One region of the Streptomyces sp. NPDC051286 genome, then DNA from elsewhere that is predicted to be linked to it. Evidence: riboswitches for the same ligand, from Rfam matches in the RefSeq annotation. Region 1 holds a riboswitch; the other holds the start of a gene.
The links. Region 1 has a riboswitch for cyclic di-AMP ahead of ACIBB8_RS06615 (M23 family metallopeptidase). Riboswitches for the same ligand answer to the same signal wherever they lie in the genome.

Region 1 (3,401 bases):
GTCGTCGCGGTCGAGATCTTCCTCGACGCCCCGCTGGACGCCGAGCCCGAGGGCCTCGACGGCGTGGCCACGATCATGGCGCGGGCCCTTTCCGAGGGCACCGACAAGCACTCCGCCGAGGAGTTCGCCGCTGAGCTGGAGCGTTGCGGCGCCACTCTCGACGCGCACGCCGACCATCCCGGCATGCGGGTCTCCCTGGAGGTTCCGGCCTCCCGGCTGGCCAAGGCGCTGGGTCTGGTCGCCGAGGCGCTGCGGGCGCCCGCGTTCGCCGACAGCGAGATCGAGCGACTGGTGAACAACCGGCTCGACGAGATTCCGCACGAGCAGGCCAACCCCGCCCGGCGTGCCGCCAAGCAGCTCTCCAAGGAGCTCTTCCCGGCCACGTCGCGGATGTCACGCCCGCGCCAGGGCACCGAGGAGACGGTGGAGCGGATCGACTCCGCGGCGGTGCGCGCCTTCTACGAGGCCCATGTCCGGCCGTCCACCGCGACCGTCGTCGTCGTCGGCGACCTCACCGGTATCGACCTGGACGCCCTGCTCGCCGACACCATCGGCGACTGGACCGGGAACACTGTGGAGCCCCGTCCGGTCCCGCCGATCACCGCCGACGACACCGGCCGCGTGGTGATCGTCGACCGTCCGGGCGCCGTGCAGACGCAGCTGCTGATCGGCCGCATCGGCGCCGACCGGCACGACAGTGTGTGGCCGGCCCAGGTCCTCGGCACCTACTGCCTGGGCGGCACACTCACCTCCCGGCTGGACCGGGTGCTGCGCGAGGAGAAGGGCTACACCTATGGCGTGCGGGCCTTCGGGCAGGTCCTGCGCTCGACGGCCCCGGACTCCGCCTCCGGGGCGACCGGTGCGGCGATGCTGGCGATCAGCGGCTCAGTGGACACAGAGTCCACCGGACCGGCGCTCGACGACCTGTGGAAGGTCCTGCGGACCCTGGTGGCCGAGGGGCTGACCGACGCCGAACGCGAGACCGCTGTGCAGAACCTCGTGGGTGTCGCCCCGCTGAAGTTCGAGACGGCTGCCTCCGTCGCCGGTACGCTCGCCGACCAGGTCGAGCAGCACCTCCCGGACGACTACCAGGCGCAGTTGTACGCCCGCCTGGCCGAGACCGGCACGGTCGAGGCGACCTCAGCCGTGGTCAACGCCTTCCCGGTGGACCGGCTGGTCACGATTCTCGTCGGCGACGCCGCGCAGATCGAGGAGCCGGTCAGGGCGTTGGGAATCGGAGAGGTGTCGGTCGTCACCGGCTGATGCATCAAGCCCCGCAAAGAGGGGCGAAGAGGGGCCCTGGCGAGTCGCTTCCCGCCAGGGTCTTCCCTTTTGCCTGATTCGAGACGAAAGGTTCTTGCTTGCCCTGTGGGATGCGCTACAAAGCGCCCTGTCCGTTTGGTGAATGAAAGTACCCCCGCCTAGCGTCGGCTCCGCTGTCCGTCACTCGAATGCCGCATCCGTGGCGCCGGGCAGTGATCGCCGAGTCCCCATCAGGCGCGAGCCTGGGGAGCCGGGGACCCACACAGTCCCTGGGGTGAATCGGATGCCGCGACCTCCTCTGAGGCCCGGGATCCGTAGGAGACCTTCCTGCTCCGAACCCGTCAGCTAACCCGGTAGGCGAGAAGGAAGGAAAGGACCAGCTACTTCATGGCGTTCCCCCGCCCCACCGGGAAGCACCGTGCCCCGAGCCGCCTGAAGCGCCGGAGTGCACGCGTCGCCGGAGTCGCAACGCTGGCGACCACCGGTGTCATCGGCGGACTGGCCTCTCCGGCCCTCGCCACGGATGCCGAGGTCCCTTCCGGCGATGAAACCGGTCTGACCCAGATCGTCGCCATCGAGGATGCCCTCGCCGACCAGGTGGCCACCCAGGCCGAGGTGCAGAAGCGCCAGGCCGACGTCGCTGCGAAGGCTGCCGAGGCTGCCAGGGCCGAGGCGGCGGCGAAGGCCAAGGCCGAGGCCCGCGCCAAGGCGGCCCGTGACGCGAAGGCCCGCGCCGCCCGTTCCGCCGAGCGCACCCGCCTGGGATCCTTCCAGCTCCCGGTCGCCGGTTCGTACGTCACCACCGGCTACAAGTCGAGCGGATCCCTCTGGTCCTCCGGCCGCCACTCGGGCATCGACTTCCATGCCGCCTCCGGCAGCTCCGTCGTCGCCGTCGGCGCCGGCACGGTCGTCGAGGCGGGCTGGGGCGGCGCATACGGCAACAACATCGTGCTGCGGATGACGGACGGCACGTACACCCAGTACGGCCACCTCTCGTCGATCGGCGTCTCCGTCGGCCAGAGCGTCGGCGCAGGTCAGCAGATCGGCCTCTCCGGCTCGACCGGCAACTCCACCGGACCGCACCTCCACTTCGAGGCCCGCACCACGCCTTCGTACGGCTCCGACATGGACCCCGTGGCGTACCTGCGCGCCCATGGCGTGAACGTCTGACCGACGTCCCATCCACAACATGCCGAAGGCCCCGGCTTCCGCCGGGGCCTTCGGCATGTCCGTTCCTGCCGAACCGCCCCGCGGAACCGCCACCGGGCCAAAGGATATTCATGGTTTTCGGTCCGGCTTCGGAAATGCGGTCGCCTTGCAATAGAGTCACGGAACAGGCGTCGATCGGTCGCGTTTCGCGGGGGATTAAGGCGGAGGGGTTCGGACATGCGCATTCCGGCGCAATCGGTATGCACGGCAATCCGTGACGACATCGTCTCCGGTGTCTTCGAGCGCGGCGGCAGACTCACCGAGGAGCTGCTCGCGCGCCGTTACGGGGTCTCCCGGGTCCCGGTGCGGGAAGCGCTGCGCACCCTGGAGTCCGAGGGCTTCGTGGTCACCCGCCGACATGCCGGTGCCTGTGTCGCCGAGCCCACCGAGCAGGAGGCCGCCGACCTTCTGGAGGTACGGATGCTGCTGGAGCCGCTGGGTGCGGCCCGCGCCGCTCAACGCCGCACCGAGGCGCACCTCAAGGTGCTGCGCGGCCTGGTCAGGCTGGGGCAGGACAGAGCGCGGCGGGGTACGGGGGAGGATCTGCGCTCCCTGGGCGGCTGGTTCCACGAGACGCTCGCCCAGGCGTCCGGCAGCCCCGGGCTCATCGCGCTGCTCACCCAGCTACGCCACAAGATCGCCTGGATGTACGCGGTCGAGCAGCCGGCCCGCCTGGCCGGTTGCTGGGGCGACCGTGCAGCCATCGTGGACGCCGTGGCGCGCGGCGACGCGGAACGGGCCAGGGCGCTGGCCGCTCAGCACGCCGCGCGGGCCGCCGCCGCGCACCGGCTGCGTCGCGCGGACGGTGCTTCGGGCCGTGATGCCGGCGCCCCCTGTTCCGGCGGTCGGGTGAGGACTTCGCAACATGCCGTAAACACCGCGAGCGACCGGCATTAACACCTGCGCTGTATAAAAAGTGAATTAAGTGC
Region 2 (3,401 bases), on a different contig from region 1:
AAACCGGCATCGAGGAACTGCTGCGGTACGACGGTCCGGTGGAGCTGGCGACCTGGCGGTTCGCCACCGAGCCGCTGACCCTCGGCGGGCAGCGGATCGCTGCGGGTGACCCTGTACTGGTGGTGCTCGCCGCCGCCGACCGGGACCCGGAGCGGTTTGCGAACCCGGACACCCTTGACCTCGCGCGGCGTGACAATCAGCACCTCGGATACGGGCACGGCATCCATTACTGCCTGGGAGCACCGCTTGCCCGACTGGAGGGACAGGCTGCCCTGGCCACGCTGTTGAGGCGCCTCCCGGACCTGCGGCTTGCGGTGGAACCTACCGATGTGCGGTGGCGTGGCGGACTCATCATGCGCGGACTGCGCACGCTTCCGGTGGAGTTCGGTCCCGGCCGGCGTTCCGATGAGGGTGACACTCTGTCAACCCTGTGACTTTCACGTGATCTGTGCTGCATCGACTTGTGACAAGCGTTCGAGTGCCGCTACGTTCACCGTTCGACTCACCAGTCACTTGTCAGTCACACGGAAGGCAATCCCATGGGCTCCGCGAACGGCAGGCACCGTCGCCCTCGCCAGGCACCCGCGATCGTCGTCGCCGCAGGCGTGACCGGTTCGGCCATCGCTATTCCCCTGCTCGGCGCGGCCGGTGCGCATGCCGCCGACGCCACGACCTGGGACCGGGTCGCGGAGTGCGAGAGCGGCGGCATGTGGAGCGCCGACCTCGGCAACGGTTTCTACGGCGGTCTTCAGTTCTCGCAGGATGCCTGGAAGTCGTACGGGGGTGAGGCATACGCTCCGCGCGCCGACCTCGCCAGCCGCTCGCAGCAGATAGCGGTCGCCGAGAAGGTCCTGGAGGACCAGGGGCCGAAGGCGTGGCCCAGCTGTGCGGCCATCTCCGAGCTCACGGAGGACGGGGTGCTGCCGGGGGTCGACCCGGGAGTCGTGCCGTCGGCCGAACAGGGGAAGAGCGGGAAGGCGTCCAAGGGGCCCTCCGCCAAGGCGTCGGCCAAGGCTTCCGACAAGGCTTCCGACAAGGCGTCCGCCACGCCTTCGGGCAAGGCGTCGCATAAGCCGTCGGCAGAGCCGTCAGCCACATCATCGTCCAAGAAGTCTGATTCGTCCAACTCGCCCCGAAAGTCCGGCTCGTCCGGCAACGAGGCGGGCGGCAAGCACCGCGGCGCACCGGCCTCCGAGGTGAGCCAGGACACGGGCAGGGGCGGCGGCCGGGACTCGGGCCGGCATGCTTCCCGCGGTAACAGTGAGGGGCGCGACACGCGCGCGGCGACGGCCGACCGCGATTACACCGTCCGGCCGGGCGACAACCTCTGGGCGATTGCTGACGCACAGAAGGTTCCCGGTGGATGGCCCGCTCTCTATGACGCGAACAAGGGTGCGGTTGGCGGCGACCCGGACCTCATCCTGCCTGGCCAGAGCCTCGATCTCGGCATGAAGTCGAAGTGAGAGCAGTCTGATAAACGGCTAAAAGCACCCCAAAAACCGGGGTAGTTCAGGGACCTATGTCCGCTTATGCGTAAGTGAGACATGGGTCTCTTTGCGTCAATTGGCGTGTCGCGTCTGTCGGGTCTGTCCGCGTCACCCCTCACCTGCGAAAACGCCGCGCAGTCGGATGCGGGTAAGGGCTGATTGTCCGTTATGACCATCTTTGAATGTCGAGGTTGCATACGTTTACGGTCGGAACCGCTCGCACCGCGGGCCCCGTCGACCGTCACGCCGAATCCTGCCGTCGGTCGAAGGGAACAGACGCGTAAAGCGCCGTAGGCAGGAGCGGGGGACCCAGGTAAGCCGCCGGGCCCGATGACCGAAAGGCCGTCAGGACCGGCTCGGGGTGAAGCCGCGTGCTAGGACACGCGACCGGGCAACTCACTTGGCCCGAACCCGACAGCTCACCTCGTAGGCGTCGGTGAGGAGAAGTTCCATGCTGCTGAACAGCAAGGGCAAGCACCGCCGCCCGTCCAAGGCCGTCCGCGTCGCCACGCTCGCCGGTGTCACCGGTGCCGCCATCGCCGCTCCCCTGATGGGTGCGACCAGCGCCTCCGCCGCCTCCGTCGCCACGTGGGACGCCGTCGCCCAGTGCGAGTCCGGTGGCAACTGGTCCATCAACACCGGCAACGGCTACTACGGCGGCCTGCAGTTCTCGCAGTCCAGCTGGGCCGCCGCCGGTGGTACGCAGTACGCCCCGCGTGCCGACCTCGCCACCAAGGCTCAGCAGATCGCCACCGCCGAGAAGCTCCTCGCCATGCAGGGCCCGGGCGCCTGGGGCTGTGCCCGCGCCGGTGGCCTCACCAACGACGGTGTCGACCCGGGTGTCGACACCGGCTCCACCGCGCAGCAGAGCGCCCCGGCGCAGGAGTCGAAGCAGGCCGTGTCGAAGCAGGCCGCGCCGAAGCCGGCCGAGCGCACCGAGGCTCCCGCCGCCTCCCGCGCGGACCGCGGCACCGCCCCCAAGAAGACCGTCACCACGCCGACCGGTGAGAAGGTCGCCAAGGGTGACGGCGAGTACACGGTGAAGTCCGGCGACTCGCTCAGCGAGATCGCCGCGCAGCACCAGGTGAAGGGCGGCTGGCAGCAGCTCTTCAAGCTGAACAAGGACATCGTCGAGGACGCCGACCTGATCTACCCGGGTCAGCAGCTCCACCTGACGAAGTAGGACGGGCTCCCCGTAGATACGGGCTCTCTCCTCCCCGAGCCCCCCGACCTGGCGCGGATTCCCCCGTACGCGCCGGGTCGGGGTTTTTGGTACTCACTGTTCAACTGTTGTCGTTACCGTCCAGTAGAAATCTGGACCTTTGCCCTGCTACGAGTGCCCTTGGGTCCTTTTTCGTCCCAGGGGGCGGGCGGTCGGCGGACCGAGGCGGCCCAGCCGGTTAGGCTCTTGTCGCAAGGCCAAAGCGACCCTGCACAACCAGCGTCATATCCCAGAAGGAGATGCCTCGTGCCGTCCATCGACGTCGTCGTAGCCCGGGAAATCCTCGACTCCCGCGGAAACCCCACGGTCGAGGTCGAGGTTGGCCTCGACGACGGCAGCACGGGCCGTGCTGCCGTGCCGTCCGGCGCCTCCACCGGTGCGTTCGAGGCCATTGAGCTTCGCGACGGTGACCCCAACCGCTACCAGGGCAAGGGCGTCGAGAAGGCCGTCCTCGCCGTGATCGAGCAGATCGGCCCGGAGCTCGTCGGCTACGACGCCACCGAGCAGCGGCTGATCGACCAGGCCATGTTCGACCTGGACGCCACCGAGAACAAGGGCTCGCTCGGCGCCAACGCCATCCTCGGTGTCTCGCTGGCCGTTGCGCACGCCGCGTCCGAGGCCTCGGACCTGCCGCTGTTCCGCTACCTCGGTGGCCCGAACGCGCACCTGCTGCCCGTCCCGATGATGAACAT

Region 2: linked by a shared signal. The riboswitch ahead of ACIBB8_RS17775 (transglycosylase family protein) and the one ahead of ACIBB8_RS06615 (M23 family metallopeptidase) in region 1 are both predicted to bind cyclic di-AMP.

Annotation. Positions count from the first base shown of each region.
Region 1 is NZ_JBITER010000004.1:128,468-131,868, reverse strand. Features, by position in the region: gene ACIBB8_RS06620 (M16 family metallopeptidase) at 1-1,263, shown strand, start outside; cyclic di-AMP (ydaO/yuaA leader) riboswitch at 1,471-1,638, shown strand; gene ACIBB8_RS06615 (M23 family metallopeptidase) at 1,651-2,433, shown strand; gene ACIBB8_RS06610 (GntR family transcriptional regulator) at 2,650-3,369, shown strand.
Region 2 is NZ_JBITER010000015.1:139,915-143,315, forward strand. Features, by position in the region: gene ACIBB8_RS17765 (cytochrome P450) at 1-434, shown strand, start outside; gene ACIBB8_RS17770 (transglycosylase family protein) at 540-1,463, shown strand; cyclic di-AMP (ydaO/yuaA leader) riboswitch at 1,764-1,935, shown strand; gene ACIBB8_RS17775 (transglycosylase family protein) at 1,939-2,670, shown strand; gene eno (phosphopyruvate hydratase) at 2,956-3,401, shown strand, end outside.